2 regions of the Paenibacillus sp. 4624 genome follow, and region 2 is predicted to be linked to the other one. Evidence: riboswitches for the same ligand, from Rfam matches in the RefSeq annotation. Region 2 holds a riboswitch; the other holds the start of a gene.

Region 1 (16,616 bases), on a different contig from region 2:
TTCCGAGGATATTCAGTACAATGCTTACAAAGCGGTACTCGAAAAAATGGAAGGTAAACCTGTCGTAGTTCGTACTCTCGACATCGGCGGAGACAAAGAGCTTCCTTATCTGGATCTGCCAAAAGAAATGAATCCGTTCCTCGGCTTCCGCGCAGTTCGTCTGTGTCTGGACCGTCTGGATATCTTCCGTACCCAATTGCGTGCATTGTTACGTGCAAGTGTACACGGAAACTTGCGTGTCATGTTCCCTATGATCGCAACACTGGGTGAATTCCGTGAAGCCAAAGCTGTCCTGCTCGAAGAGAAGGAAAAGCTGGTTGCTGAAGGTATCGCTGTTTCAGACAGCATTCAACTCGGGATTATGGTCGAAATTCCATCAACAGCTGTAATGGCGGATCAATTCGCCAAAGAAGTGGACTTTTTCAGTATCGGTACCAACGATCTGATTCAGTACACGATGGCTGCTGACCGGATGAACGAGCGTGTATCTTATCTGTACCAACCATACAACCCAGCAATTTTGCGTTTGGTCAAAATGGTTATCGATGCAGCGCATCGTGAAGGTAAGTGGGCTGGCATGTGCGGTGAGATGGCAGGAGACGAAACAGCAATTCCATTGTTGCTTGGTCTTGGACTGGATGAGTTCAGCATGAGCGCAACTTCCATTCTGCCAGCGCGTAGCCAGATCACCAAATTGTCCCGTGCGGACATGCAGGAACTGGCTGCCAAAGCTTTAGAAATGCAAACCGCTGAACAAGTGGTTGAACTCGTTCAAAGCATTCAAGCGTAATTTTGCCGGGGGTTCCTCCGGGTTTAAGGTCTTTCTTTTTCCATAAAGGGCTGCGTACATGCAGCGATATTGCCGGTATCTACGATTCAGTGGATATCGGCTTTTTTTTCTATAAATGTCATAATATAAAAATTTATAATTGAATTTTTAAATTTTATATGGTATATTATAGGAGGTTAATTATTAAATATTGGGAGGTAAGTATGATGAAGGAATTAATGAGAGAATTGGATTTGAATGAATTAGACCTTTTTGAAGGTGGAGACAATGCAGCTGGAGCTGGTGTTGGTGGTAGTAGCGGCGGTAGTGGTATTGGAGCAGCTCAATGTGCATATTTCTGGACATTGTGTGCGAGCACAGCAAGTGAAAGATGGGGATGTGGAAGTACTGCAGCAAATTGTGAATACTTCCGTAAATACTGTTAAAACCATATAGTCATAATAACTAAAAAGAAATTTCATTTAATATGAAATTTCTTTTTAGTTATGAATTTTAATATTGATTGATTTGCGGTTAATTAATAATTTGATAAATAAAAAATTTAAATTTATATATGAGCACTAGAGTTCTATGTCATAAAGGAAGTGTACTGTGTCCAAAGTAAAATTTTTTCATACCAAGCAAATAGGAAAGTACGACTGTGGCATAGCTTGCGCTTCTTCAGTCTACCGATATTATGGATATGATTATAGTGTTGATTATCTTTCTGATTATTTGCCCTCAGAGAATAGATACTCTTTAAGAGAAATGGTAATTTTATTAAGTATTGAAAATCATCTAAAAACTCGAATTGTTGAAGTAGACAAAAACAGAATGTCCGAGGTTCTTGAGAATATAAAATTTCCTTTTATATCCTTATGTAGTGTGAATAACCAAGGTCACTACGTGGTAGTTTATGAATGGAATTCTAAAACGAATAAATTGAAAATAAGTGATCCAAGTAATGAAGGGATTAAAAACATATCACTATCTCAATTTCAGAAAATGTCAAATGGGATTTTTCTGTTGATAGAAGGTCAGTTTTCTTCAGTGAAATCTGAATCTAGTAAGAGTTCTTTTTTTATTTTGATTAAGGATATTGTAAGGAACAATTTGCTGAGTATACTATTTTCCTTTTTAATCTCAGTGATCATTGTAATTTTAGCCATTGTAGGATCTTTTTATTTTAAATTAGTTGTAGATTATATTATTCCACGCAGTTTAGATAATTTTATATTTCAGTTATGTCTTGTTTTCGTAGGAGTAGTGCTACTGCATGGGTTGTTCATTTATCTACGAGGAAAGCTTATTATCAAACTATCTAATAATCTAGATAAATCATTATCTAATAAATATTTCGAAAAATTAATTAAGTTAAAGATTAATTTTTTTGAGAACAGGGCTGATGGGGAAGTTATCTCTAGGTTTAACGATGTTTCTTTTATAAGAGGTTTTATAAGTGTTACATTTGTGTCTGCTCTTTTAGATTTCGTAATTGTTCTTTCACTTGGTTTTATTATTTACAAATTTAATTCGATTCTTTTTATTGTTCTATTAGCTTTTATTCTTATACTGGGAGCACTGACCGTATTATTTTATGGTTCTATTCAAGTCCGAAGTAGAGATTTAATGCTCACAAAGGCTGAAACTAATTCTTATTTAGTACATTTTTTAAAATTTATGCCTACAATATTCTCCCTAAATAAAAAGAAGTATTTCATAAATCGATTTCAAGGTGTATTTGGAGAACAGCTAAAAGCGCTCTTGAAAGATCAGAAGAATGATAATCTCTTTTCGACGTGTAAGTTTTTAGTTCAAGGCATTTTTTTTGTAGTATTCATTTCTATAGGTGCACAGCAGATCATAGCAGACTCGTTGACATTAGGAGACTTACTATTTATTAATTCTTTAGTTAGTTTCATGATGGGTTCCTTAGAAGGCTTGTTAACACTACAATCTGATTTTCAAAAAGCTGTTGTATCTGTTTCGAGATATACGGATATTTTAAAATACCCAGAGCGAAAATTAAGTGAGCATAAATTAAATTTAGAACATGTCAATACGATTAACATCAACGATCTGTCGTACCAATTTCCAAATAACAAAACTGTGTTTGAAGAAGTTGACCTTAATGTTAATGCTGGAGATAAGGTGGTTTGCGTAGGAGAGAGCGGTGCAGGAAAAAGTACATTTGCCAAACTTATTGTTGGTTTGTATGAATCCAAACCAAATCAAATTCGGATTAATGGTAAGGATATTACAGATTATTCTGAAGAAAGTCTTCGTAAAGAAATGATGTTAATTGGTGAAGCTCCTTTCTTATTTAAAGGTTCCATTAGAGAAAACTTGGTAATGGGAGAGAATATAAGCGATGGAGAAATACTAAATGCGTGTCGATTAGCTGAGTGTCTTGAAATTATAGAAACTCTACCAGGCGGTTTAGATTATCTGATCACTGAGAATGGGACTAATCTATCTTCTGGTCAGAGACAAAGACTTGCCTATGCTAGATTGATTCTGTTAAATCCTTCTGTAATTATACTAGATGAAGCTTTAAGCAATGTAGATGAAGTAAGTTTGAAAAGAATATATGATCATATGATCGATATGAAAGCTACAATCATTTATATAACACATAATACTAATTTAATTGAACAATTTGATCGTAAAATTATTTTTAAAGATAGACGTATCTACGAAACTGTTAATAGAAAGGACTTTAATTATGAATAAAAAATTAATATCCATTACGCTTGCTGTCGTTGCTGTATTTATGTTGGTTTGGGTACTAAACTCAGAAGCGTTGGAAAAACCTAAGTATAGCAAAATATCACTTCAGAACTATGAAGAAAATATTAATAATAAAAATGATTTTATGATATATGTTTATAAAGCTAGCTGCGCAGTTTGCCATGAAGTTAAGCCATTTATCAACGAAGTAATTGAGACTGAAAAATTCGATATGTTAGCTATGGATGCGGATGAGGAAGGAAACCTCAATGTGAAGTTTTTTGAAAACCAAAAGTTGGAGAAGTCCCCTACAATAATCTATTATGAAGCAGGAAAAGAGAAAGATCGTTTGGAAGGGTATCAGACAAAAGAAGAAATAAGAGAATTCGTAACAAAATATAAGAAAAGTTAATCTGCTAAAGAGGAGGCTTGTACAGTGTATCTAAATGAACTGAAATCTTCTCTTAATTTTTCGGTTTTAGAGAGTAAATTGAGCGAGGATCTAAAATTAGTATCTGGAATCCCTGAAGAATTCAATATTGACTTAAATGGACAGCAACTTAAAGACTGGGTTGATTCCTACAACAGTTATTCATGTCCGACCATTGCATGTGGAATATTAACTTATAATGAAGAAAATAGAATAAAAAGATGTTTGCAAAGTGTAATGAATGAATTCGATGAGATTATTGTACTGGATTCTTTATCCTCAGATCAGACGGTTGAATTAATTAAAGAAAACTATCCCAAAGTGAAGGTAATTACTGAGAAATGGAGGGATGATTTTTCATTCCATCGTAATTTACTAAGATCCTCTACGAATTCTGAATGGATATATTATATTGATTCTGACAATACTTACGATCCCACCAATGAAGGTAAGATTCATAGAATTGTAAGATTACTCAGTTATATTGGATTTAACGGTGTTGTAAGCCCAGTAATAAAAGAACATGATGGTCATGTCTATACAGATAATCGGAAACTTTTTCCGATTAATAGCGGAATACGGTACTTCGGAAGAGTTCATGAAGAACCTCTGTTAGAGAATGGTCAGTCTCCAATTCATGCTACTATGGACATTCTAGTTCATCATGATGGTTATGATCCTCTAAAGGTCAATATGAACGATAAAACAAACCGAAATTTGAGACTAACTCAAATGATGCTAGAAGATGAGCCTGGACATCCTAAATGGTTATACTTTCTAGCAAAGGAAGTTTATCATACTCAGAATAACTTAAATATCGAAGAGGTAAAGTCTATTCTTATAGAAGCTATTAGAAGATACGAATCTTCAGAGTATAAAAGATATTTACCGGAAGCTATATTGTTTTTGTGTGATTTATCAATTAGAACTAATTCCTACTCACAATTGAGTAAGTATGTAGATTTGTTAGAACAAATCTCGCCAAATTGTGTTGATGTTGACTACTACAGAGCCGTGCTTGTTCTACAGGACATAACTGTACGCACTGCAAAGTTGGCTAACTATGTTAAAGAGTCTTTACAGGATAATACAAAGTATAGCTATATTAACTCTACCAAAGACCATATTAGACTGATATTAACTAATATAATGTGGCTAATGAATAATTGGGATGAGGCTAACAAAATAAATCATGAAATAAGAAGTGAGGACAAAAAAATCATCTTCTCAAATATGTTAAATGAAATAAACGATTGGTTAAGCACTCTGAAGGAGGAAGAACGTTGATTCCAGTAAGTTTCTTGGTTTCTTTAGTAGCAATGCTTGGAAGTTTGTACTTTAGTGAGATTGCAGGGTTAATTCCTTGCAAGTTATGCTGGTATCAAAGAATCCTAATGTATCCTCTACCGTTAATTATCGTAATTGGTGCAATAAAAAATGATCCATATCTTAAATATTACACTCGTTGTTTTTCAGCAATTGGCATAATTATCGCGGGTTACCACTACCTTATTCAACTAAGTGTGGTGAAAAGTACATCGTGTGGATTTGGTACCGTTTCTTGCGATCAAGTCCATGTGGAATATTTCAACTTTCTTACAATCCCACTAATGTCATTGATAGCGTTCATATTAATATTTATAAGCTCTTTTATAAAGGATAAAGTCAAATCCTAGTGAGGAAATTGTGAAATAACCATTTAAGTGTATCAATTAAAACTAAAACAGCAACGACTTTTCCGTCATCTGGATAATTTCGTTGCTGTTTTTTTATTCTCTTATTTAGCTACAAGCACAGTTTAATACAGGTTTACGTGCTGCGGTCGTTTCATCGAGACGAGTTACCGGTGTGCCGTACGGAGCATTGAGCACCAATTCCGGTGTTTCTTCTGCTTCCTTGGCAATACGGATCATTGTATCAATAAATCCGTCCAGCGTTTCTTTGCTCTCGGTTTCCGTTGGCTCAATCATAATGCACTCTTCCACATTAAGCGGGAAGTAGATGGTTGGCGGGTGATAACCAAAATCCAGCAGGCGCTTTGCCACATCCAGCGTGCGCACACCATACTGTTTCAGGCCGCGGCCTGACATAACAAATTCATGTTTGCATACACCCGGATACGGAATCTCGTAATGAGGTGCCAGGCGAGCCATCATATAATTGGCATTCAGCACAGCGCATTCGGATACACGGCGAAGCCCTTCTGGTCCATAAGTGCGGATATAAGCATAAGCACGAACAAGAATACCGAAGTTGCCATAATAGGCTTTGACCCGACCGATCGATTGATCTCCTTCGTAATCCAGAGCGTACATGCCTTGATCATTTTGAACAACCATCGGTTTAGGTAAGAACGGGATCAGGCGGCTCTTCACACCGACAGGTCCAGCACCAGGGCCACCACCACCGTGAGGCGTGCTCATCGTTTTATGCAAGTTCAGATGCACCACATCAAAGCCCATATCTCCCGGACGTGTAATGCCCATAATGGCATTCGAGTTGGCTCCGTCATAATACAACAATCCGCCAGCTTCGTGCACGATGGACGCAATCTCTTGAATATCCTTTTCAAACAACCCGAGCGTATTCGGATTCGTCAGCATGAGTGCTGCGGTATCTGAGCCGACTGCTGCACGGAGGGCATCCAGATCCACCAAACCGTCCGTCCGCGACGGGATTGTCACCGTTTCGAATCCGGCCACGGTTGCGCTGGCCGGGTTCGTGCCATGAGATGAATCCGGTACGATAACCTTGGTACGCAGTTCGCCACGGCTTTCGTGATAAGCTCGAATCATCATAAGTCCGGTCCATTCCCCGTGTGCTCCGGCAGCAGGCTGCAGGGTTACGGCATCCATACCTGTCAGACCTGAAAGATCATTTTGCAAGGTATGGAGCAGTTCGAGAGCACCTTGAAGACTGGATTCATGCTGATATGGATGGATTTTGGCAAAGCCGTTGTAACGTGCTACATCTTCATTAATCTTTGGATTGTATTTCATCGTACAGGAACCGAGCGGATAAAAGCCGTTATCTACCCCGAAGTTGCGGCGGGATAATGCCGTGTAGTGACGAATAACATCAACCTCGAATACTTCCGGCAACGCTGCCGCTTCCGAGCGCAGCATTTCCCGGGGAATCAACGTGTCTGCATCCTGACGGGGAACATCACATTCCGGCAAGGAATAGGCCACACGTCCAGGACTGCTCAACTCAAAAATCAGAGTTTGTTCGGGAGCAACGGATGGTGTAAGTTGCGTAATGGTTGAGGTTCCTTGGGCTTGAGAATCCATTCCAGTCTGCTGATTGACTGACTGATGGAGGTTAGATGTTTCCGGTGAAGTACCCGCAATGTTTGCTTTTGTAGTCGTTTCCTGAGTCACAGCGATCCCTCCAATACACGTGCGAATTCATCCATCTCTTCTTTGCTGCGTCGCTCGGTAACAGCAATGAGCATATGTCCAGCAAGTTCTGGATAATCACGTCCGAGTTCGTAACCGCCGATGAATCCTGCATCCAGCAGTTTCAGCTGAAGAGCATCCACATCGGTTCCTTCAGGGAGCTGGATAACGAACTCGTTAAACGTAGGGGCATTAAAAGTGAGTCTAACCCCAGGAATGGCTTTTAACGTATTTAGAGCGTAATGACTCTTTTGCAAGTTCAGATCAGCAACATCAATCATGCCCTGTCTTCCCATGGTAGACATATAGACGGAAGCACTAAGTGCTAACAACGCCTGATTTGAACAGATGTTAGATGTCGCTTTTTCGCGGCGAATATGTTGTTCACGTGCTTGCAGCGTCAGCACGAAGCCGCGTTTGCCGTTGCGATCGGTCGTCTGACCGACGATTCGACCAGGAATCCGGCGCATGTGAGCCTGGGATACGGCGAAGTATCCGCAAGTGGGTCCGCCGAGCGAAGCGGCGATTCCGAGGGGCTGCGCATCGCCTACAACGATGTCGGCTCCCAGCTTGCCTGGGGCTTCCAGCAAACCTAGCGACAGCGGGTTGGCGCTCACCACGAGCAGTCCTTTGTGCGTGTGCACAAGGTCGGCAGCCTGTTTTACATTTTCCACGGCACCAAAGAAGTTCGGGCTTTGAATCATAACCGCCGCAGTATCGTCCGAAATGGCTGCTTGCAGCGCATCCCAATCGGTAACCCCATCTTTATAACCAATCTCTACAATCTCCAGACTCAGGCCATGTGCGTACGCCTGCAATACTTGACGGGCTTCAGGGTGAACGGTGCGAGATACGATAAGCTGTTTGCGACGGGTAGCTGCGGCGGCAAGATTGCCTGCTTCCGCAAAAGCTGTCGCACCGTCATACATACTCGCATTGGCTACCGCCATACCTGTCAACTCGCAAATATACGACTGAAATTCGAAGATGGCTTGTAATTCTCCTTGGCTGATCTCAGGCTGATAAGGGGTGTAAGCCGTATAAAACTCCGAACGGGAAATGACATGGTTGATGACAGAAGGGATGTGATGGTCATAGATGCCTGCGCCAAGGAAACTGGCATGTGTCTCAAAGTTGGCATTGGAGCCAGCTTGTTTCGACATATGGCGTGTTAATGCGTATTCGTCCAGCTTGGAGGAGACAGGCAACTCGCCCTGATAACGAATCTCCTTCGGGATATCTTTGAATAAATCTTCAAGCGTATCCACGCCGATCGTGGCCAGCATTGCGCTCTGGTCTTGTTCTGTCATGGGGATGTAGCGGTGCTTGCTCATGCTTGCTCAGCTCCTTGGATAGGTGTCTTTAACGTACGTGTCCGTTTATGAAAAGGAGTCTTGACGACCTCGGCTTTTAGCTTTTTCCCACGAATCTCAATCTCCAGTGGTGTACCCAGTGCAGTATACTTGCTGTCAATCAAGGCAAGCCCCAGATTACGTTTCAAGGTCGGCGACTGTGTACCGGTTGTCACTTCACCGATCTGAACGCCGTCCGCATAGATCGGGTAATGTGGCCGCGGAATGCCGCGCTCCAGCACTTCGATGCCGATCAGCTTGCGGGCAGGGCCGTCATTTTTTTGTTGCAACAAAGCTTGATGTCCGATAAAAGGTCCGGTATTTAATTTCACAAACATGCCAAGTCCTGCCTCCAGCGGAGAGATGGTTGGTGACAGCTCCTGACCGTACAAAGGCAGCTTCGCTTCGAATCGCAGTGTATCACGCGCACCGAGTCCTGCTGGAACGAGGCCTACATCAGCACCGGCTTCCATCAGCCCGTTCCATACGAGAGCCGCCTGATCTGCTGCAACATACAGTTCAAAGCCATCTTCACCTGTATATCCGGTGCGCGACAGTAGCAGCTTTACTCCGCATACCTCGGCATGCTGTACGAAGCGGAAAGGTTCAATAGCGCCCGCATCCACGTTCGTATCTATAACCTTAGCCAAAATATCAACCGACAGGGGGCCTTGTAGCGCAAGCAGTGCCGTTTGCTCGGAATCATTGGTCATGTTCACGCCCGGTATAATGTGCTCCTGCAACCAAGCCCAATCCTTGTCGATATTAGAGGCATTAACGACCAGCATGTATTGTTGCTCCGCCAGCTTGTAGATCAGCAGATCATCAACTACACCGCCATCGGGATAACACATCAGCGTGTATTGTGCCTGACCTGGTACAATTGCGGTCACGTCGTTGGTCATCATGTGTTGTAAAAAGGCTTCCGCCTGTTCACCCGTTACAGTGAATTCACCCATATGGGATACATCAAACAGCCCGGCGCGCTCGCGCACGGCTTCATGTTCCTTTTGAATCCCACTAAACTGCACGGGCAACTCCCAACCGCCAAAATCAATGCAACGTACACCTTCATATTGCGCATATAGGGGAAAGAGTGGTGTTCTTAACAAATCAGACATCGGATCACCTCATCATAGACCGTTAGTAGGCCAAGTATAGAAACATGGATCTGTGAGCCAAGTAATTAATGCTTAAATCATTTTAGTCATCAAGAGTCAATAGCCAACCATTTTACATTTTTTCATTTGTTATGTTCAGTACGATTCTAGAACCTGCAATTCATTTTTTGGGAAAAAGGAAAAGGACAGGCCAAAGAACCGGCATGCCAAGTAGCACGCTGTATTCTTAGGCTCTGTCCCTTGTACCTGAGAGTTACCCCGCCGTTTATTCAGACAGGTTTCCCCTTGGGTGATCATAACGTCCCGAAGTGGACGATTAGATGCTCTCCAGAGTTGCGTCCTGTAAAAGTCCTTTTGCCTGAGAGATTCACCCCCGCTTGTCGGTGGTTTACTCCTTCGGCGCCGCCCCATGCACATCCCCAAACCGGGTGTGCGGGCAATCTCTCCCTTTACATTCATCCGCGGTTCATACGTAGTCCAATTAACTTCAGTTGCTCTTCTCATTAAAACGTGAATCCACTCCTGATGTCAAGAACGATATCATTGAAATTGTGTGAAATACGAATATTTAATACTGATTATTCATTAATGTTCGTTTATTTTAAAAGAGTGCGCTTACTATTCTAATATTCACCATTATATGCAGAAAGAGTAGTGTGAGGTTACACACGTTGAGATCTCGAAATTGAAATAAACTGTGAGCTAACTTGACATTTGAATCTGAAATATCATACGCTATTGTTTGGGAAAAAGGTGAAGGTCAAAGAACGCATGCACTCATTAATGAAAAGCGAGGCGGATATCGATGAGCGAATTGAGAAATGATTTCCTGTACAGTAAAGAGCACGAATGGGTGCAAACCGTAGGGGAGGATACCGTACGTATTGGCATTACCGAGTTCGCACAGCATCAGCTGGGTGACATTGTGTTTGTAGAATTGCCTGATCTTGAAGCCAGTGTAAAAGCAGAAGACAGCATCGGTACGATTGAATCCGTCAAAACGGTGTCTGATCTGTTCTCACCCGTCAGCGGCACCATTGTTGCAGTGAATGAAGCTTTGCAGGACTCGCCAGAACTGGTGAATAGCTCTCCTTATGAAGAAGGCTGGATGATCGAAATCCGTGTCGATGGTGATGTAACAGCTGCATTATCCACATTGCTGAATGCGGATGCATATCTTAAACATACCGAAGAGTAGGAAAGAATGGATCGTTTAGTTGATTTGTACTTATTGACATATGTGTAATCCCACTTGAATATAAAAATCTTGTTCTTTAAACCTGCGTGAGCTATGGAGCTTGTGCAGGTTTTTTGCTGTTTTTTTGCGCATAATGGAGGGGGTTAAGTAGGAGTGACATAAAATCATGAATAAAAAAAATTCAAAAGGACCAAGCTATTCTATTGCTCTGCATATTGTATATGAACAAAGTCATAGGCAAGAAAAACCTTGTGTATCAACGGATTGAGCATATATTCCTGATTAAAAGCGATTACATAATCCAATGTTGTCATCATTGTTCATGACGAAAGTACGCTTTCATTTGATTGAAGAGGAAGGGTTTCTCGCTTAGGATTACAGCAGGGGATCGATGATACCCCTTTCATACGAAATAATGACTTGATTCAAGGAGGATAAACCAATGAGTAATTTGGATCAAACATCCAATTCCAAAGGTGGGTTACGTGTTGGTGTGCAACGCTTCGGACGATTCCTGAGCGGTATGGTCATGCCTAATATGGGGGCATTTATTGCTTGGGGATTAATTACAGCGATGTTTATCAAAACAGGATGGTTTCCGAATGCGACAATAGAGCAGCTTGTAGGTCCGATGATTACTTATTTGCTGCCGCTGCTGATCGGTTATACCGGGGGTACGATGGTGCATGGCACACGTGGGGGTGTCGTCGGGGCGATTATGACCATCGGTGTCATTGTCGGAACGGATATTCCAATGTTCCTCGGAGCCATGATTGCGGGGCCTTTCGGTGCTTGGGTGATCAAGAAGTTTGATAAATCCATTGAGGGCAAGATCAGAGCCGGTTTTGAGATGCTGGTCAACAATTTCTCGGCAGGAATCATCGGTGGTATTTTGGGCATCTTTGCTTTGCTAGGTATCGGGCCGGCAGTTGAGGCCATCAGCAAAGTGTTGTCTGCCGGCGTACAGGGTTTGATGAACCTGGGATTGCTGCCACTTGTCAATCTGATTATTGAACCGGGTAAAGTACTGTTCCTGAACAATGCCATTAACCACGGGATTTTAACACCAATCGCAACAGATCAGGCAAGAGAACTAGGCAAATCCGTTCTTTACATGCTTGAGTCTAACCCGGGACCGGGACTGGGTATTTTGCTCGCTTACTGTTTCTTCGGACGTGGAGTAGCAAAATCTTCTGCACCTGGTGCGGTGGTCATTCATTTCTTCGGCGGGATTCATGAGATTTACTTCCCGTACATCCTGATGAGACCGATTCTGATTCTGGCAGCCATTGCAGGCGGTGTAGCGGGTACGTTAACGTTCATGCTAACTGGCGCAGGACTGGTTTCGGCACCATCACCAGGCAGTATCATTGCCTATTTCCTGTTGACACCTAAAGGCGGATATATCCCGATGCTTGCAGGGGTTATTGTGGCAGCGGTGGTTTCCTTCCTGATTGCCTCTCTACTACTCAAAACCGGTAAACAGAAGGAAGAAGATCTGGAAGCGGCCTCCAGCCGAATGAAAGATATGAAGAGCCAAGGCAATACAGCAAATGCAGCCATCACAGCGGATAACCAGGAAGCGAACAGAGCGGCAGATATCGCAAGTTCCGTTGCATCCAAGGCAAAAGCAGATGTGAAAAAGATTGTTTTCTCCTGCGATGCAGGTATGGGTTCCAGTGCAATGGGTGCTTCGATTCTGCGCAAAAAAATGAAAGCCGAAGGAATTGACGTTGCTGTAACTAACACGGCGATTAGTGAAATTCCGCAAGACGCAGACGTTGTGATTACGCAAAAAACACTAACGGATCGTGCACGTTCAGTAGCACCTAATGCAGAGCATATATCCATTGACAACTTCCTAAAAAGCCCGGAATACGACGCACTTGTTGAACGTTTGAAGTAAACGGGGGCAGACTGCGAACCATCTTCAAACAAGGGCAGCCGTTTTCCCAGAGCCGGAGGCTGAGATATGAGTATTACGAAAAGACAACGTGAAATCGTGGAATTCCTGTTGGAGCATCCCCATGAAGTCACGGCGGGTGAAATTGCCGTTGAAGTAAAAGTGAGTACACGTACCGTGCATCGTGAGCTGCTGATGATCGAGCAGTGGCTTGAACCACTCGGTATGCGCCTCGAAAAAAAGTCGGGAACCGGAATACGCATTGATTCCGGTTCAGATGACCTCAGTGCATTACGCCAGAAACTGGAGGGTAATGAATATGTAGAGTTTACGCCTGAAGAGCGTAAGCTCTTCATGCTTTGCATCCTGCTGGATGAAGCTGAGCCGGTCAAACTGCTCGCTCTCGCTTCGGATCTGAAAGTGACCGTTTCGACGGTCACCAACGATCTGGATGATCTGGAATCACGCATTCGGCAGGCGGGTCTGAAGCTTGTTCGAAGGCGAGGCTATGGTGTGAAAATTACCGGAAGTGAAGCGATTCATCGCAGAGCCATTGCAGCGCTTGCTTTGGAAGTACTGGATGAGTCGGATCTCTTTGGCAGACAGCCTGAGCAAGGGGGCTCCATCGTTAATCAAAAGTTGCTCAGTATGATCGGTCATAGCGACGTACTTACCATTGAAAATGCATTATGGCAACCGGATATCGAATGGCTTGAAAAAATACCTGAACGGCAGTACATGAAACTGCTCATTCAGTTATCGGCAGCTGTGGTTCGGATACGTAAAGGTTTTAATATAGAACGTTCTTCCTCAGGGATAAGAACGATTGCAGGCACTGGAACCGTGGCGGAGCAACATGAAGAGAGAGTGCCAGTTTTCATGGCTTCGCGCCTTTGCAGTGTTCTATCCTCACAGCTTGGAGTCGGCTTCCCGGATGAAGAGCAAGCTTATTTTCACCAATTGCTTACGGAGACAGAGCAACAGATTCATTCTTCACGCCTGCTCCCGATCGATGATCTGATTCTGATGGACAGAGTGCATTCGCTTACGGACCAGATGCAGGAAAGAACAGGTTATGACTTTCATGAAGACCGCTTGCTGCGCGAAGGATTAATTGGACATATGGTGCCGGTTATGGAGCGACTTGAGGGGCATCAGATGATACGTAATCCACTGCTACAGCAGATTCGCAAGGATTATGACACCCTTTTCGAACAAGTGAAAAAGTCCGTGTTACAGGCATGGCCCGGGGCAGAAGTTCCGGATGAGGAGATCGGTTTTCTTGTCATGCACTTTGGTGCATCCATAGAACGATTGCGGGCGTTAAAGCAAGATATTCGAGCCATCGTTGTATGTAACAGTGGCATTGGCTCCTCGCGCATGCTATCCAGTCGTTTATCCAAGGAGTTTCCAGAGATTCAGATTATAGACAGCGTCTCTTGGTACGAAGCCGCGCGAATGCCAACCGAAGAATATGATCTGGTGTTGTCTACGGTCGATTTGCCAATGGAGGAAGATCAGTATTACAAGGTCAGTCCGCTATTGACAGCGGAGGAAAGTGAAAGTCTACGGCATTTTATCAAAACCACAACGTTACAGCGGCAGCATCGCAAATCCCGCGACATGGGCAATGAGACAACCACTCGTAGAATCTCCGATGCGGACGGAATGGAAGCAACGCTGCTTGAAATTGTACGGATTATCGGTAAGTTCCAGGTACATGCGATGGATAACACTCATCTTGATTTTGCTCAAAGTGTGCTTGAGATGTGTAAGGTTGCACATCGCTCAGGCATATTGAAAGACCCGGGCGAGGTTGCCAAGTTACTTGAGGTTCGTGAATCGATGGGGAGTCAAAAGATTCCGGGGACTCAGCTCGCTCTTTTCCATACACGGAGCGAGAGTATCTACAAGCCGTCCATCAGTCTTTTTCAACTTGAGGAACCTCTGCTTCGAACAGTGGAGGATCCGGAAGGTGTCAGTCATGTATTGCTGATGCTGGGGCCAAAGGAGTTGTCCAAGGAAAGTCTGGAGGTACTCAGCGAGATTAGTGCACTGCTTCTGCAAGAAGAGATGATTACACTGCTGGGCAAAGGAAACAGGGATGAAATCATCCATTACCTGTCCCGTGAATTGGTTGGATTCTATCGTAGTAAAAATGAAATCGGAGGTATATAACATGAGTATGTTAACACAAGACAAAGTCATCATGAACGCTACGGCTCAGGATAAATATGAAGCGATTCGTATGGCAGGACAGATTTTGAAGGATGCAGGCCATATTACTGCGGATTACATTGACAAAATGATTGAACGTGAAGAGATTGTATCCACTTACGTCGGCAATGGGCTGGCTATTCCGCATGGTACAAAAGAGTCCAAAGCGTTCATTCTCTCCACCGGAATCTCGGTGATTCAGTTCCCGCAAGGGGTCGATTTTGGAGAGGAAAAAGCTTATATGGTCATTGGCATCGCGGCACAGGGCGGCGAACATATGGAGATTTTAACGAGCATTGCGGTGATCTGTGCCGAGGAAGAAAATATGGAAGCACTGCGCTATGCGAAAACCGCTGAGGAAGTAATCACCATTCTAGAAAGTGAAATGGAGCTATGAAGGCCCTCCACTTTGGCGCAGGTAACATCGGACGCGGATTTATTGGCTTGATTCTGTCCCGTGCCGGATATGAAGTGACGTTCTCGGATGTAAATCAGGAATTGGTGAATGCTCTTCGGGAGCGTGGGGAGTACACCGTAGAACTTGCCAATGAAAGCAAAGATCAAGAGACCGTAACCGGAGTAACAGCGATTGATGGGCGAGAGTTGCAGACGGTTGCTAAGGCCGTGGCGGATGCTGATCTGGTTACAACCGCAGTTGGTGTAGGTGTGCTAAAGCATATTGCACCCGGAATCGCAGAAGGTCTGGAGCAGAGAAGACGTGCAGGTTCTGTGCAAAAGCCGCTTCATATTATTGCTTGTGAAAATGCAATCGGCGGAAGCGCGCAGCTGAAAGAGCATGTATATGCTCTGCTGGACGAGAAGGCTCGTGCATTTGCTGATGAATATGTTTACTTTCCGAATTCAGCCGTAGACCGAATTGTACCCATCCAGAATCATGAAGACCTGTTGCATGTTCAGGTAGAGCCTTTTTACGAGTGGGTTATAGATCGCTCGCAGATGGCACCTGCTTTCCAACCAATGGATGGTGTCGTTTATGTGGATGATCTGGAACCGTACATTGAGCGGAAGCTGTTTACCGTCAATACGGGACACTGCGTAGCCGCATACATCGGCTATGTGCACGGATATGATACCATTCAGAAGGCCATTGCCGATGAAAAGGTGAAATCCGTTGTATACGGGGCATTGCAGGAAACGGGTCAGGTGCTGGTAAAACGCTTTGGCTTCAACCCGGAAGAGCATGAGCAGTATATTGTAAAAATTCTGGGGCGGTTTGTTAATTCTTATCTGACCGACGAGGTAACCCGTGTGGGGCGCTCGCCCCTGCGCAAGCTCTCCCCGAATGATCGTCTCGTTCGCCCGGCGCTTCTGGCGCGTGAAGACGACATGCCGGTGACACATCTCGCCATGGGCATGGCGGCGGCCTGCAAGTTTGATGTGCCTGATGATCCTGAAGCGGTCGAGCTGCAAAGCATGATCCGTGAAAAAGGCGTCGCAGCTGCACTATCACACTATACTGGTATGGATGAGAACCATC
Region 2 (16,616 bases):
GGTGAAACAGGAGCAACCGGTGTGACTGGAGCAACCGGTGTGACTGGAGCTACAGGACTGACGGGAACAACAGGTGTAACGGGGGCGACCGGAGCCACTGGTGGCACAGGAGCGACAGGTATAACCGGAGTCACGGGAGTGACGGGAACAACAGGTGTGACGGGGGCGACCGGAGCCACTGGTGGCACAGGAGCGACAGGTATAACCGGAGCAACAGGAGCAACGGGAGTCACAGGTGCTACGGGTGCAACAGGATCTACAGCGGCTTCTGCGCCAGCGAGCTCCTCTTTGTTTGCTGACAGTCAGACATCATCATTAGCTCTTTCGTTAGTGGCTGAAACGACAATTCAGACACTCAATGTACCTGTCGTGACAGGCCAGAGAGTGAAAATTGATAACAGTACACAAATTTCAATAGTTGTGGGGTCCAACTGGAGTATTGCATATAATATTAACCTCAGAGTGAACGGAGTGTTGATTAACCAACTGTTGCTCTCCAGAACGGGGAATGCTGCGGGAACGTTAAATTTCCTTTCTTCCAACACTTATGTAGATACAGCGACTTCTACAACAACCAACGTTTATACTATAAGCATTTCGTTTGTTACAACTACAAGTGTCACAAGTGCTTCAGCACAAGTGAGAAATATCAATGCCATTGCATTCAGTTAAAATGAGCGTCCGTTTTATGATACGGGTCACCTTTGTTGACATATCCGATACTGTACATTACTCTAATCTTATACATGGTTCGTAAATTCAGCGTTCAATACTTCACTAGAATTAAATGATATAACAGCGAATGATAACGAGCGGGAGAGACTTGAACGTGCCAGGCATTATTGGCGTGATGTTCAGGCACCGAAGGAGCAAGCTCCTGCGCACCCGGCGCAGTGGTCAATCTCTCAGGTAAATGTACCGTCGTTGGACGCAGCTCTGGAGAGTGCGCAACATGCGCCACCCAAGGGGTATATGATTCTTAGCTTGGAGAACCGTCTTGTACTGAAACGCACTTGACCTCGTTCTCCCGATTGCTGTGATCATGAAACTCTCAGGTATCAAGGACAGAGGGAGGGCTAACGGCCTTCTTCTGTCCTTTTTTAATGTCATCATTCAGTAAATCAGGAACATTGTGGTGGGTCTTGTCCAGATGTTGATGACAAAACCAATTGGAGGGTTAAAAGTGCGATTTAAAGATGTTTTTTCAATTATTGGCCCGTCGATGACGGGACCGTCAAGTTCACATACAGCGGGTGCTGCAAGGCTGGGCCGGATTGCACGTCAATGGCTGGGATGCACACCGGATCGTGCGCGGCTCACGTTATACGGTTCATTTGCGGATACCTATCAAGGGCACGGGACGGATCTGGCGCTCATTGGCGGTTTGCTCGATTATGTCACGGATGATCCGCGCATCCCTGATGCAGAGCAATATGCGGCCGAAGCGGGCATGGAGGTTGAATTTTACACCAGCGGTCTGCCAGCGCCTCATCCAAATACAGTGAAGATTGAATTATGGCACGGAGAACGGGAATGCTCATTAGTAGGTGCTTCCATCGGCGGCGGCAGTGTGTCTGTACATGCGTTAAATGATTTTCGCGTACAGATCAGTGGAGAGTTTCCAACACTTGTGTTGCGTCATGCTGATAAAGCAGGTGTGCTGGCATCCGTGACCTCCGCCATTAGCTCATCCGGAGTGAATATCGGCTATATGCAAGTGGATCGAAAGGCTCGTGATGGTGAGGCACTAACAGCAATGGAGATGGATGCACCACCGAGTGAAGACACGTTGAACAAGTTGCGTTCTTTGGATCATATGCTGGACATTCGTGTGATTGATCTGAAGAGAGGGGGTGATTCGGATGCGGTTTAAACATCTACATGAATTGAACACCATCTGCACTGCGGAGTCCAAAACAATTGCACAGTTGATGATTGAAGAGCAGGTACAGGAGACCAATACACCCGAAACAGACGTGGTAAAGCAGATGTCGGAGTACTATCAGGTGATGAAAGAAGCGGTACGCAAAGGACTTACAGAAGATACCACCTCACGTAGCGGACTGACGGGTGGGGATGGGAAGAAGATGGCCGAATATATTCGCCAAGGTGAAACATGCTCTGGCGATGCTTCAGCCCTTGCCATGGCCTATGCGTTATGTGTATCGGAAGTGAATGCCTCTATGGGACGGATCGTGGCTACGCCAACAGCGGGCTCCTGTGGCATCATTCCTGGTGTATTTATCAGCTCCCAAGAACGATTTGGCTGGACGGATGAACATCTGGTGAATGGATTGTTTTGCGCCGGAGCTATCGGTTACGTAATTGCCAACAATTCATTTATCTCTGGGGCTGAGGGCGGTTGTCAGGCGGAGGTAGGTTCGGCGATCGGCATGGCTGCCGGCGCGATGGTAGAGCTTCGCGGAGGAACACCAGAGCAGGTGGTGCATGCTGTAGGATTGGCTTTGAAAAATACACTAGGCCTCATCTGTGATCCGGTTGCTGGCCTTGTAGAGATTCCATGCATCGTTCGCAATGGACTCGGTGCCGTTACTGCACTGGCTGCCGCAGATATGGCACTTGCTGGTGTACGCAGTGCCATTCCGTCTGACGAAGTCATCGACGTTATGTTGGAGGTAGGCAGTGCGATGCCAAGTCGTCACCGCGAGACAGCACAAGGTGGGCTCGCTCAGACACCTACAGGCCGCAAGATGATGGAGAAGCTGGCGAAACCCAAAGCCAAACGAGTGCCGGATGAGACATCCGAAACATCACAAACAGGCTCAGAGGCAGAATAGCAAGTCGGATCATATACAGGATAGGTCAGATAGCTCAGGAGCATACAACCAGGACCCGATCAACAAGTAGTAATAGAGCATGCTAAGTCGTTTTTCCATCATAACAAACAAGCGTCCGCGAACCTGGTTTGCTCAGGTTATGCGAGACGCTTGTTTGTTCAGTGTGCCTAAACCAGCCAGATAGCAATCAACCCATCATAATTGGAGAAGGCAGTTAGTTATGGTGAGTTTCAAAATTCCATCTACTTTATTTCTGTGCGAATCACGGCATATCCGTAAGCAGGCAGTTCAATCGCAAGCATACCGTCTTCCAGAGCGGTGCGATGGTTGCCCTCAAACAGTTCCGTCCAAGGCTGCTCCCCTGCGTCCAGTTCAACGATGGCCGTTTCCTCAGAACGGTTGAACAGAATGAGGATGCGTTCCTCGTCACTTTGCCGCTCCATCACAAGCTGGCTGCCGCCTTCCTGAGCTTGCAGGAAACGAATGGTTCCTGCTGCACGCAGTGCAGGATGAGCATGGCGCAGAGCAATCAACTTTTGATAAAAGTGAAGTAGCTCCCGATCCTGCTTCGCTTCGTCCCACTCCATGCATTTGCGGCATCCCGGATCATGTTCGCCGTCGAGCCCAATCTCGTCACCATAATAGATACATGGGGCTCCCATATAACTGAACTGGAACAAGGCAGCCAGCTTCATCTTGCGTTGATCGCCCTCACACAAGGTGAGCAGGCGCGGGGTGTCATGACTGTCGAGCAAGTTGAATGCCACCTCGCTCGCTTGAAGTGGGTAGCGGGATAGCTGGCGGCCAAGGGCACTCGCGAATTGTTCCGCGTGCATCTTATCTTCCACAAAGAAATGATTGACGGCAGCGGTGAACGGATAGTTCATGGCGGCATCGAACTGGTCACCTTGCAGCCAGGAAGAAGATTCATTCCATATCTCACCCAATATATAGGCATCCGGGTTGGCCGCTTTAACAACTCGTCTAAAATCTCTCCAGAAAGCATTATCCACTTCATCAGCCACATCAAGACGCCAGCCGTCCGTACCAACTTCCTTGATCCAATATTCGGCTACTTCGAGCAAGTAGGCCTTCACATCTGGATTCTCTGTATTCAATTTGGGCATATGAGGTTCAAAGCCAAATGTCTCATAAGTTGGAATGCCATCCTTCACGTCCAACGGGAATTCATGTACGTGAAACCAGTCCTTGTATTTGGACTGAGCACCATGCTTTTGTACGTCAACAAAAGGAGCAAACGTTTTACCAGAATGATTAAACACGGCATCCAGCAGCACACGAATACCACGTTCATGACACAACTTCACCAGACGCTTCACCGTGTCAGCATCACCGAAATGGCGGTCTACACGCAGATAGTCTTCGGTATCATATTTATGATTGGTTGTGGCTTCAAAAATTGGCGTGAAATAAATCGCATTAATGCCCAATTCACTGAGGTAATCGAGGTGGTCGATTACGCCCTGCAGGTCACCGCCAAAGAAATTAAAGGGTGTGGGTTCACCACCCCAAGGTTCAACCTCTTCGGGATTGATATCCGGGTTGCCATTGGCAAACCGCTCGGGGAAAATCTGATAAAACACAGCATCTTTCACCCACGCTGGGGGTGTGAATACAGCTCCGGCATGAAGATACGGGAATTGGAACATGCGGCCTGGATCATCCGGCTCCTCCTCTTGGAAATCCGTCTCGGTCATCCAGATGTGTTCTTTTCCACTTTTGAGCAAAAAAGCATACTTCAATCGATGATACGGAGGTTTCACTTCCCCCTCGTAGTAGTCAAACATAGAGTCTGACGTCAATTTGGTCAGAGGAACCATATCTCTTGTTTCCTCCCACGCGTATTTGTCTCCAGTCAGAGCATACACCTCGGTGAGATCATTCTTTTTGGCACGCAGACGCAGACGAATCGTATCCTGATCATAGGCATAGGCCCAGTTTCGTTTCGGTTGGTGAAAGATGGCTTCAAGCAGCATATGTAATTCCTCCTGTCCGATATGAATGAAGTAAGCAGAAACCAATTAATTTAATGTAGATTAAATATGCTAGTAGTACAGGTGGTATGTAGACATCATGCTCAATGGTATAGCTTCATATTACGTGACTGCAGATTGCGTTATAATAGGGTATGAACAGAGGGGACTGGCTCCAAACGAGTGACATGGAATGCACTGAAACCTAGACAACGAACATTGTAGCTTGTGCATTCGGGCTTGAATTTAATCTGGTGCGAAAGCTCGCCCATTCAAAATTAAAGGGCATAAAATTCATATAGATAAGTAATGCTGCCCAGGTATATCATTAACCCAATGAGGATGGAAAGGAAACGAGTACATAGATGAAAACCAAACTGTTATACATTGAGGACGATACGGAAATCGCAACATGGGTGAGAGAAGACTTGGAGGAGCGTGGATATGAGGTCGTTTGGCTTGGGAGTGGTGAAGGGGCCACCGAGGCAGTGGCAGACTGCGCCCTAGTCATCCTGGATGTCATGTTGCCAGGGTTGGACGGATTTACGGTAGGCCAGCGATTAAAAAAAGAATATCCTGCTGTGCCCATCGTCATGCTCTCGGCCAGAACATCCATTGATGACAAGTTGCATGGACTTGATTTTGCCGATGATTACGTGACCAAACCGTTTCATCCGGACGAGCTTGCAGCGCGAATTGAGGTTCAACTGCGGAAGGCAGGAGCGGTAGCTTCAAGTGAAGCGGTACTTAAACTGGATCATCTGTCGATCTATGAGCGGGATAACCGGATCGTCAATGAACAGACAGGGGAAGAGATTATTTTATCGGGTAAACAGTTCCACATCTTCGCTTATTTACTTCGGCATATGGGCATGATCCGCACCAAAGAACAGATCTATGAGGCGGTTTGGAACGAGTCTTATCTGGATGGGGACAAAACGTTGATGGTGCACATCCGGCATCTGCGCGAGAAGTTGGAACTTGATCCGGCCAATCCTGTCATTATTCAGACGGTACGCGGTGTTGGCTATCGCGTGAAGAAACCATGATGAAGTGGATTAGAGAACGGAAGTTAAGAAAGTCTGAACTGAACAGAGGCAGTAAAACAGAACAGCCTATCCGTCCCAAAATAAAGTTTGGGCGATCTCTGATGTCCAGATACATGCTTCTGATTTTGGCAGCGGTACTGTTTGTACCTGTTGTGGTGCCGCTGGTAGCAACGGCTTTTATTGTGGTCATCAATAACGTAAGCTCTAGTGAAGAAGCGCCTTACGGAAACGCTGACCAAATTACCGAACTGTGGGCCATGGAATCCAAAAAACTGGGCGGGGCTTCTGACCAAATCATAGATAAACGGATGAAAGAACTGCAGGAGAAATACCCTAAATCAGCTATGTATCGTGTAGATGCGGCAGGCAGAACGATGTTAGTGCTTGGTGGTGAAGAGGCGGAGGTACTAAAATCTAAGTCATTAAATCCTTCAGTCACCTCGGAAGGGGAGCCGGAGTCTTTAAATACAGATGTCATTCTGAAGTGGTCATTGGCAACTGGAGAAAAAGCAGAGACTCGAATCCCGGCAATATGGACACCAAATGATGCGGTTCAGTTTATGAAGCAAGCCTTCTATCGCGATCCTCTAACCGTGGTTTCTTTTATTGGCGGAGGAAATGTGAATAAGGGACAAGGGTTTATGGTGATTGAAGTCCCTCGTGAGCTCATTCAAAACCTCACCAATAACGGGCTATTAGAATTCATCTATTTTGGAGCAGTGATGCTGATTGTGTTTGTGATCTTTATTGTGATGTCCGTTCTGTTCTTTGCTAAAATTCGCAAACGACTGATTCACTTGCAATCTGCCATGGTTACCCCGAGCAAGGAGGGCATACCGCTTCCAGTGGACATTAACAGATCGGATGAAATTGGACATTTGGAGGAATCCTTTAACCAGATGGTATATCAGTTAACGGATAGCCTCCAGCGTGAGCGGGAAGAGGAGCAGCTTCGCAAACGGCTGGTGGCAGGTTTATCACATGACCTGAGAACACCGTTGACGGTAATTCGCGGACATATGCATGCACTGCATAAAGAAAACCTAAGTGAGCAAGGCGTGCGGGCACTGAGTCGGATGGAAGGCAAGATACAGGATCTTGGTGAACTGATCGACAATTTGCTCACGTATAATCTGCTGACTAGTGGAAGATACACTTTAAAACTGGAGCAGAAGGATGCACTGCGTATGATAAGAGAAGCTGCTGCTTCATGGTATCCGGTGTGGGAGAAGGAAGAGTTTGAGATCGATATCGATCTGCCTGAAACTCCGCTAATCTGGGATGTAGATGCGCAAGGGCTACGGCGTGTGCTGGATAATCTGTTCCAAAATGTAGTTCGTCATGCGGCGAGCGGAAAGTATATTCGCATTTTCACGGAGCAGATTCAGGGCCGAACTGCCGTAGTGATCGAGGATCGCGGGCCGGGGATTCAACCGGATTCGGGTACGAAGGGCACAGGACTTGGCTTGTCCATTGTCGATTTGCTGATTCGTGAGATGGGTTTGCGGAAGCGGGTAGATAGCTCGGATGCGGGTGTCCGCACCTATCTATACAGCGGCAAAGAGAATGATCGGGAAGTTTGAACGCAGGGAGAAGAGGTTTCTTTTTAAACTAAACTTAACCTTGGACGTACGCTTGCTTTAACCTTGGAGGGTTACGATAGTTCCGAGGTGATGATGAATGAGCGAAAATATTATTCAAACAGCGAATTTATGGAAAACATACAAGGACCGCGCGGCGGTTCGTGAACTTGATCTTCATATTAAAAAGGGAGATATCTACGGCTTCCTTGGTCCCAACGGTGCCGGCAAAACAACAACGATCCGCATGCTTCTTGGCTTGATCAAACCGACCAAAGGGGTCATCAGGGTCTTCGACAAAGATATTCGTAAGGACCGTATGGACATTTTGCGTCGCGTAGGTTCTTTGGTAGAGTACCCCTCGTATTATGGTCATCTGAATGCGGTAGAGAATCTTGAGGTGCTGCGTCGCATCATCAATGTACCCAAGTCAAGGATTGCGGAAGTGTTATCTATTGTTGATCTGACGAAAGATGCTAAACGAAATGTAAAAGGGTATTCCCTTGGCATGAAACAGCGTTTGGGTATTGCCAGCGCGCTGCTCGGTGAACCGGAATTGCTTATTCTGGATGAGCCAACGAACGGACTTGACCCAGCGGGGATTCAGGAGATTCGGGAACTCATCAAACGTATGCCGCTGGAGCATGGCATCACTGTTCTTGTATCCAGTCACTTGCTGAGTGAAGTCGAGCAGATGGCGAGCCGTGTCGGCATTATACGAGATGGCAAAATGGTGATGCAGGATACGATGGCAAGTCTGCATAGTCAGACAGGCAGCTCAATCAGGCTTACGGTGTCGGAACCGGAGGCAGCCATGAAGCTTGCTCGTGAGCAGGGGCAATTTGGTCAGAGGCAGGGTGCTGAGCTTACCTTCCCCTACATGGATAACAGCGCAGTTGCACTGCTGGTGCGTCGTTTAATTGAACAGGATCATGATGTATACCGGGTCGAAGAACAGAGACAGTCTTTGGAGGATCTCTTCATGCGTGTCATTGGCGAGGGGGCTTCGCTATGACAGGACGTGCATTGTCAGCCGACTGGCTTAAAATTCGTGGCAAAGGCATCTGGTTTCTGGTGTTTCTTGCCCCAATCGGGTTAACGGCCATGCAGGCTTTGAATTTCGGATTACGACTGGATTATCTGAAAGAGCAGTATGCCGATAATTTGTGGGGAGGTCTGCTGGGTAACGTAATTGTTTTTGTGCCACTCGCTTTAATGCTGGGTGCGACCATTCTGAGTTCGATGATAGCTGGAATAGAGCATGAGCAGGGGTCGTGGAAGCAACTTTTGGCGATGCCGATTAAAAGACCAGCCGTTTATCTTGCAAAGTTTCTGCTGGCTTGTGTGCTGCTAATGATATCATGTCTGTTGTTAACCGCGGGGGTTGTTGGACTGGGGCTTGTGCTTGGTTTCGATGCCAAAGATATACCGTGGGCACAGGCGCTGAAGCTGGGGCTTATGCCGCTTGCAGGCGCACTGCCTGTATTGTCCATTGAATTATGGTTTACGCTGGTATCCAAAAATCAGGCGCTACCGGTTACATTCGGCATTATTCTTGCCATCACCGGTATGTTTTCACTCAGCATCTCTCCACATTTTCCACTTGCTTGGGCACAAATGGCTTGGAGTGCGCCTAACGCGTACCTATACGCAGGAATGGGTGCAGGTTTAGCAATCATCATTCTGCTGACAGGTATGATACACTTCAGCCGGAAGGATGTGGCCTGATATGAATTTTGCAGCAACCTATTTTCGTATCTTATCTGCGGAACGTTTGAAAATGGCAAAATCGCCGATCTCGCTTTTGGTTCTGATCAGTCCGTTAATCGCACTGCTCATTGGTCTGCTGTCTTCCCCATCGGGTGACTGGAGAGCATTGATGTCAGCCATGGTGATGATTCATGGTATGCTTTTGTTACCGATGCTAACAGGTGTATTCACCTCATTTGTATGTCGTTTTGAACATGCAGGGGGCGGATGGAAACAACTCTTGGTTTTGCCACTTACACGTACAGGTGTGTATTTAGGCAAATTCACGATTGTGTTACTGCTCCTGGCTGGTACACAGTTGCTTCTATTCGGAAGTATCGTATTGACAGGGTTAATCCATGGCATGGCAACCCCGGTACCTTGGGGATTCCTTGTCAGCAAAATGCTGCTTGGACTTCTGGCATGTATCCCGCTGGCGGCATTACAGATGTTTGTGTCTCTGATCTGGAGCAGCTTCGCCGCGCCGCTTGCCTTGAATTTTGCGCTAACGATACCTAATATTTTGGTTGCAAACTCCGCAACGTATGGGCCATATTATCCATGGGCACAGCCGATGATTCTGATGCTTCCCATCGAGGGCACAGGGTTCGGTGCATTCAATGTTCCGCTCGGTACACTTTTGACCGTAGTTGGGGGGAGCGCCGCGTTGTTTATTGCGATTGGCATGATTTATTTTTCGAAGAAGGAAGTATAAAGCTTAAGTACGATGAGAATAACAAATGAACCTTCCTGAGGCTGCGCATCCAATGATTTGGTATGCAGACAGTCTCAGTTTTTTTATATTATGCGATAAAGATATAATTCCATCTTTTGCATGCCCAGTGATGTGAATTTTATCCTATTTGATAAGCAAAATGAGACGAGAATCTGGTAAAATAAAAAAAGCTGTTTCTAGTCAGTCGAACATGGTTATTCGAGGGTAAGCCTGTTACAGCCAGAAGTGGCGTATATGCAGTGTGAAAAGAAGATTTTGGCTGAGAAAAGAGGGGTAAGCCTTTGGAGCGTAATAAAACGGAAACCCTGAAACGAATTATTTCTGAGGGTAGCTCTTACCGATCATTGTTTTTTAACCACCCGGATGCCATCTATGTGATGGACGTTGAAGGGAATCATATGGATGCTAACCCTTCCTTTGAACGGTTATCCGGCTACAAAATTGGAGAGCTTGCAGGGGTGAGTCGGGATCGCATCAGCCCGCCTGAAAGTGAAAAGAGACGAGTACAATTCATTGAAGAAGTGCTGGCTGGACATTCAGTCAGTGAATCGATGGCGTTTTATCATAAAGATGGTACTGTGAAACATGCACAGGTGACCTATATACCAATAACAGAAGGTGATGAGGTCGTCGGCATCTACGGAATTGCCAAGGATGTCACGGACAAGGTTATCATCGAGCAGGAACTGCAGGAGACACAGGAGAAGTATCAGGTGCTGGCCGAGCATGCACAAGATCTGATTACAACCTGTGCCATAGATGGCGAACTCCTGTATGTGTCTCCATCTGTTCGTACACTGCTTGGTTATGAGCCGGAGGAAGTCACAGGAAAATCATTTAAATCTTACTGTTACCCGGGGGATTATCCTGACCCTTTGCCCATTTCGAATATTGGTAATGGGTGCAAGATGAGGGTGCTGCACAAGGATGGTCACTACATCTGGATGGAGACATTGGCGAAACCCGTGGCTGGCGAGCTTGGCAAGATAACGCAAATTGTCAGCATCAGCAGGGATATTACCCAGCAGATGGATGCTGACAGACGTCTCCGCGAGAGTCGTGAACGTTACAAGTCATTGTTTGAATATAATCCGGCTGCGGTATACTCCCTCGATCTGGAAGGGAACTATAGTGCAGTGAACAGTAATATGGTGCAGATGCTTGATATCCCGCGCAGCAAGCTGATCGGGCAGTCCTTTCTGTCGAATTTGGATAAAAGAGAAATGCACAAAGGTGAAGCCTGTTTTGAGCTTGTGAAGCAGGGGCAAGCCCAATACTATGAGTCTCGTGTTGTGAGTTCCAGTGGCCGAAAGATCGAAGTTTCAGTAACCAATGTGCCCATCATTGTAGATAACGAAATGGTGGGTGCTTACGGTATAGTATCGGATATTACGGAGCGCAAGGAATACACAGAGCGTATTCAGGAGCTGAGCAAGCAGCATGAGTTGATTCTCAATACCGTTACCGAAGGAATCTACGGCCTCGATGCGGATGGTATTACGATGTTCATGAATCCGGCGGCGGCATCCATGTTTGGTTATGAAGCACATGAATTCATTGGCAAAAGTTCACACCCGATTATCCATCACACCCGTGCAGACGGAAGTTATTTTCCAAAAGAAGAATGTCCGATTCATATGACGGTGCTCGATGGTCATGCGCGTTCAGTGACGGAGGATGTGTTCTGGCGAAAAGACGGGAGCAGTTTCCTCGTCCAATATCAGGTTACTCCGATTATTGATGAAGGTCAGATTCGTGGTGCGGTAGTTGTCTTTAATGACGTTACCGGTGAACGTGAAATTGTTCGCGCCAAGGAAACGGCTGAGCTGGCTGCACAGGCCAAGTCCGAATTTCTTTCGCTCGTCAGCCACGAAATCCGGACACCCATGAACGGCATTGTAGGAATGACCGAGCTATTGGTGGGTACAGACTTGTCAGAGGAGCAGAGGGAGTATGCTCAGATCATTCAAGAGAGCGGCGATGCACTGCTGAACATCCTGAATGATATTCTGGACTTCAGTAAGCTGGAGTCGGGTAAAATGGCCCTGGCCTACGAGCCGTTCTCGCTGCGCAAGATGCTGGAGCAGGTCGCGGAGCTGTTCAAGCCGCGGGCAGACGAGAAACATCTGGATATTCGTTTTCGTCTGAATCCGAATATCCCCGATTATATGGCAGGAGATTCCATGCGAATAAGGCAGATTCTAGTGAATCTTGTGGGCAACGCACTGAAATTCACAGATCAGGGAAGTATTGATGTCACGGTAGATATCATCAAGGGGAGCAAGCCTGAGGATACTGTCCTTGATTTTGCGGTGGAGGATACGGGTATTGGTATTCCTGCGGACAAGCTGGATCAGCTGTTCCAGTCGTTCTCGCAACTACATCCGGTAATTAATCGCAAATACGGCGGTACTGGACTTGGGCTGGTGATCTCCAAGAGACTTGTTGAAATTATGGGTGGAAGCATTAGTGTGGAGAGTACCGAAGGAGAAGGTTCCGTTTTCCGGTTTGCCATTCCGACGACGCGAGTTGAAGCATCAGGTGAAAAGTCAGCAAGTGAGTTCCAGCATGACCGCACACGTCAAAGTGACAAGGTGGCAATGCGTATTCTCGTAGCGGAAGATCATCCGGTCAACCGGAAGATTCTACAGGAATATTTGGAGAAGCTGGGCTATGAGGCTGATGTGTGCACTAACGGTGTAGAGGCGATTGATGCCATCTCGCAGAATGCCTATGATATTGTGCTGATGGATATTCATATGCCTGTTATGGACGGGCTCAAAGCTACGAATTTGCTGCATCGGTTAATTCCACAGGATCGGATTCCTCCGATTATTGCCGTAACAGGCAATTCCAGGCGGGAAGATAAAGAGGCCTGTCTGGAGATTGGCATGCGGGACTTTATCAGCAAGCCGGTGATGCTAAGTGAATTGAAGCGTGTCCTCCAGCAATGGGGACCGTCTGATGAGCCGCGAATCGGGCCTAGTTAAGTGGATATGCATGTGATTATCATTGGATTAAGTCCAACGGATTAAAAATTTAGTGTAGAAGAACAACCTTCATTTCCACAGTGTGGTGAAATGAAGGTTGTTTTTTGTGTTCTATTTTGTAACAAGCTCATGGATTAAACCTGTTGTTATTCAGAAGTTACGGAGACTCAGGCTAGGGTTAGGCGGTTAATATTACCGGACAAAATTTCACAGGAACGCTCGAATTTCTCAACCTCTGCTTGATCGAGATTTAATTCGATAATCTCTTGAATGCCGCCTTCCCCGATGATTGCAGGGACTCCTGCACAAACATTCCGCTGTCCATATTCGCCATCGAGAATCGCGGATACGGCAATAATTTTATGCTCGTCATTCAGGATGGAGCGAGTAATATGGGCAAGTGCATTCCCGATGCCAAATTGGGTCGAACCTTTACGGGTAAAAATTTCCCAGCCCGCATCCTTCGTTTTTTTGGCGATATCGTCCAGATCCAGATGTTTGAACCGTTCCTTGTGTTGATCCAAAATATGCAGAATAGGCTTGCCTCCGATGGTAACATGTGACCAGGCCACGAATTGGGACTCGCCGTGCTCACCGAGTGCGTAGCCGTGTACGCTGCGCGGGTCGATGGAGAATACCTCGGAGAGCAGTGTTTTGAGCCTTGAAGAATCAATCGAAGTCCCCGTCCCGATAACACGCTCACGTGGCAAACCGGACAATTTCCATACCATATACGTAACAATGTCCACGGGGTTGGCTGCGACAACAAAGATGCCGTTAAAACCACTGTTCATGATCGGAACTACGATATCTTTGGCAATGGACTCTGCTTCCTCCAGAACATCCAGTCTTGTCTGTCCAGGCTTTGGATTGGCTCCTGCGGTCAAAATAATGACATCCATACTGCCGCAATCGGCATACGTTCCCGCGTACACTTTCGTTCGGTTATGTGTAAAGTCCATGCAATGGGAAAAATCGAGTGCCTGTGCTACAGCACGGTCATACGTCCGATCGACCATCATAATCTCCCTGCATATCGATTGATTGATCATCGAATATGCACAACTTGAACCTACAAGACCCGCCCCGATGACTGCTACTTTCCCTGATTTGCCTAACACTGCCTTCAGCCTCCGTTTACATTGGATTTATCCGTTACTTGATTATTGTTATGTTAAGTATAGTGCTTTATTTTATGCCGATATTCAATTCTACGTTACATAAGATAACACAAGGGAAAGCGATACAGCAATGATTCCCTCTGTCGCGGGAGCGTGTTGGAGTAGTGGAGTTAACAAAATTGACATCAATTCGATGCACTCCGAAATTTAGACGGCGTTTTCATATACTGTTTTCGACACGACAGCATTCCTGTAGCTTGTCGGATGAAGGAGATTTTATGCGAAATATATACCTGACAAAAGTTCTTATGAATCCCTAGAAACAGAACTAAACCGTCAAAGGGTTCTGCAAGTAGACTGACGAATACTTACCGACATGCAAAGAGAGAAGCACTGGCGGGTTACATGAGGAAGGTTGTTTTGGGTTGTTTAAGGTTTCATGTTTCATGTGCATAGTCCAATGTTGTGCAAGACAAAGTGTAAGAGAAAGGTCACCCGATCCGATGACAGTTCGTTGCAGGAGCGCTAAAGTCGTTATTTTGCAAGCCCAAAAGACTTCATACCGGGAGGGAATTTATGATGATTGAAGAAGTAGGAGCAACGACGGAAACGGCCAAGAGCCTGGGTATAGGTGCCAGTACTCTTCGTAAATATGCGGCAGCACTTGAGGAGCAGGGATACCGCTTCGAACGTTCTGCGAATAAATCCAGATTGTTCAAATCCGATGATATCGAGTGCATTGAACGTCTGATGACTGAGCTTAGAGAGCATAACCTGCCTCTGGCTGATGCGGTGGTTACGGTGCTGTCTCCAGCAGAAGGGAAAACAGAACAGCAGTCTGTCCAAGCCATTCGTGAGCAAACAGAGCAGGAATGTGCTGTAGCCAGTACGGTCTTATCTGGATCTAATCCGTTACCGCCGCTGGAAGTGGATCAGTATGGGCAATTGAGATCCTATGAAGGGCTCGGCCAGCTTGTAAGTGAGGTCACCTACGGTGCGGTAGAACCCAAGGAGGAACAGGAAGATCGCGTTCAGGTGCTGCAGCACCGGGTGGATGAACTGGAGCTGACACTCCAGCATCTGGCGGAGACTCATCTTGCGCTTCAGGAACAGATGGAGAAGCAACGTCAGTGGATGAACGAAAAGCTGGAGGAGGAACGAGACCGCGAACTCGTGACGAATTTGCGCAGTTATCAGGGACGTAAACGAAAGTCCAAAATCACTTCGCTTCGCATGTTATTTGGCTTGATGCCAAAGAAACATAAAGAAGCCTAAGTGATTCTGCATGATGGATGATCGTGATTTCATATGTATAGCCTGCTATAATTAGCTCCAATACAACATGAAGTCCAGCCGCTGATCAGCCGTTTCTCATGACAGGAAACCGGATCAGACATCAGAAGCTGGCGTGGGAGGCAACGTGGAGCTGGAGCGAAGCTGGCAAAGATTGCTCGGTTTATTTACAGATCGCCCTAGGCGGCAAGGAACGGTTGTAGGAGATCGTTATGTGATACGGGAGCTTCTAGGCATGGGGAGTTATGGACTGACCTATCTGTGCGTGGATCAGCAGACTGGAAGGGAAGTCGCGTTGAAGGAATCGAAACCGAGTAAGGGGAAGCTTGCTGCGAGGCTGCTGAACAGGGAAACGGATGTATTACAGCATCTGTATCACCCGGCAATTCCTAAGCTTTTGGATACTTTTAACGTGCGAAGACAGAATTATATGGTGACAGAGTATGTCTGCGGACAGACGCTGGAACAATTGATCTTCGAAGAAGGTCAGCAATATACAGAGCGTCAATGCGTGGAACTCGCTTCTCAGCTATTGGCTCCGGTAGCTCATGTACATGAGCAGGGATTCATTCATGGCGACGTGCGAATCCCTAACGTCATTATACGAGAGGGACGAGTGCATTTAATTGATTTTGGCCTGGCAAGACGCTTGGGGGAGCCGTTGTTGCCAGAGTTGAAACGCCGAATGAAAGATGTGCCTGAGCCTGAAGATGAACCGGCTGTACCAGATCAGGATCTGCAGGATATCGGTCACTTTTTGCTTTTCATGCTGTACTCCGCCTATGAGCCGCAGGTAGGCAGCACTCCTGCCAGCTGGCAAGAAGAGCTTCGGCTTACGCCTGAACTGCATGAGATGCTGGAGCGATTGCTTGGGCTTCGCCCAGGTTATGTTGGCGGGACGGAAGAGTTACAGCATGAGATGGATCGTTTGAGAGCGTTGCTGTAGAAGTAGAAGAGCGAAGTAAGGGTTCATATCAAATAAAAAGCAGGGGTGTTCCGAAGACCGTGTGTACGGTATCGATGGAACACCCCTTTGTTATATCTGGTGGTTAAGAGTCAGATTCAATCAGAGTTGAGCAAAGTTAGACCATAGCTCATTGGGCATATAAATTGGGCAGGTTCAGTATCGTTTAGCTGGAGCTATACTTTCTGCTTTTGTAATACCCTGATCCATGGCGCTGATCCCTGTACTTCATATCGGATGAGGAATAGCGCTTGTAGCCGCGTTTGCCAGAGGAACTGCTGTATTTTTTATAGGAACGTCTGTTGGAAGAACTGTAACGTTTGTGGTGAGATGAGGACTTGG

The links. A riboswitch is a leader RNA that binds a small molecule or an ion and turns the genes downstream of it on or off. The one in region 2 is predicted to bind glycine.
Region 1: another riboswitch for glycine. It lies ahead of gcvT (glycine cleavage system aminomethyltransferase GcvT); the one in region 2 lies ahead of sdaAB (L-serine ammonia-lyase, iron-sulfur-dependent subunit beta).

Annotation. Positions count from the first base shown of each region.
Region 1 covers NZ_JBNDJR010000001.1:85,745-102,360, forward strand. Annotated here, with positions in the region: gene ptsP (phosphoenolpyruvate--protein phosphotransferase) at 1-790, shown strand, start outside; gene sunA (sublancin family glycopeptide) at 997-1,215, shown strand; gene ABIE27_RS00445 (peptidase domain-containing ABC transporter) at 1,382-3,502, shown strand; gene ABIE27_RS00450 (thioredoxin family protein) at 3,495-3,911, shown strand; gene ABIE27_RS00455 (SunS family peptide S-glycosyltransferase) at 3,936-5,216, shown strand; gene ABIE27_RS00460 (disulfide oxidoreductase) at 5,231-5,605, shown strand; gene gcvPB (aminomethyl-transferring glycine dehydrogenase subunit GcvPB) at 5,711-7,219, opposite strand; gene gcvPA (aminomethyl-transferring glycine dehydrogenase subunit GcvPA) at 7,306-8,661, opposite strand; gene gcvT (glycine cleavage system aminomethyltransferase GcvT) at 8,658-9,800, opposite strand; glycine riboswitch at 10,032-10,133, opposite strand; glycine riboswitch at 10,137-10,259, opposite strand; gene gcvH (glycine cleavage system protein GcvH) at 10,606-10,998, shown strand; gene ABIE27_RS00485 (PTS mannitol transporter subunit IICB) at 11,441-12,904, shown strand; gene ABIE27_RS00490 (BglG family transcription antiterminator) at 12,971-15,079, shown strand; gene ABIE27_RS00495 (PTS sugar transporter subunit IIA) at 15,081-15,515, shown strand; gene ABIE27_RS00500 (mannitol-1-phosphate 5-dehydrogenase) at 15,512-16,616, shown strand, end outside.
Region 2 covers NZ_JBNDJR010000014.1:125,508-142,123, reverse strand. Annotated here, with positions in the region: partial or broken gene ABIE27_RS26745 (collagen-like triple helix repeat-containing protein) at 1-672, shown strand, start outside; glycine riboswitch at 804-930, shown strand; glycine riboswitch at 935-1,070, shown strand; gene sdaAB (L-serine ammonia-lyase, iron-sulfur-dependent subunit beta) at 1,184-1,873, shown strand; gene sdaAA (L-serine ammonia-lyase, iron-sulfur-dependent, subunit alpha) at 1,863-2,798, shown strand; gene ABIE27_RS26730 (alpha-glycosidase) at 3,041-4,795, opposite strand; gene ABIE27_RS26725 (response regulator transcription factor) at 5,158-5,841, shown strand; gene ABIE27_RS26720 (HAMP domain-containing sensor histidine kinase) at 5,838-7,424, shown strand; gene ABIE27_RS26715 (ABC transporter ATP-binding protein) at 7,522-8,436, shown strand; gene ABIE27_RS26710 (ABC transporter permease) at 8,433-9,149, shown strand; gene ABIE27_RS26705 (ABC transporter permease) at 9,151-9,885, shown strand; gene ABIE27_RS26700 (PAS domain-containing hybrid sensor histidine kinase/response regulator) at 10,188-12,896, shown strand; gene ABIE27_RS26695 (L-lactate dehydrogenase) at 13,064-14,017, opposite strand; gene ABIE27_RS26690 (hypothetical protein) at 14,597-15,292, shown strand; gene ABIE27_RS26685 (hypothetical protein) at 15,391-15,513, shown strand; gene ABIE27_RS26680 (serine/threonine protein kinase) at 15,525-16,256, shown strand; gene ABIE27_RS26675 (hypothetical protein) at 16,441-16,616, opposite strand, start outside.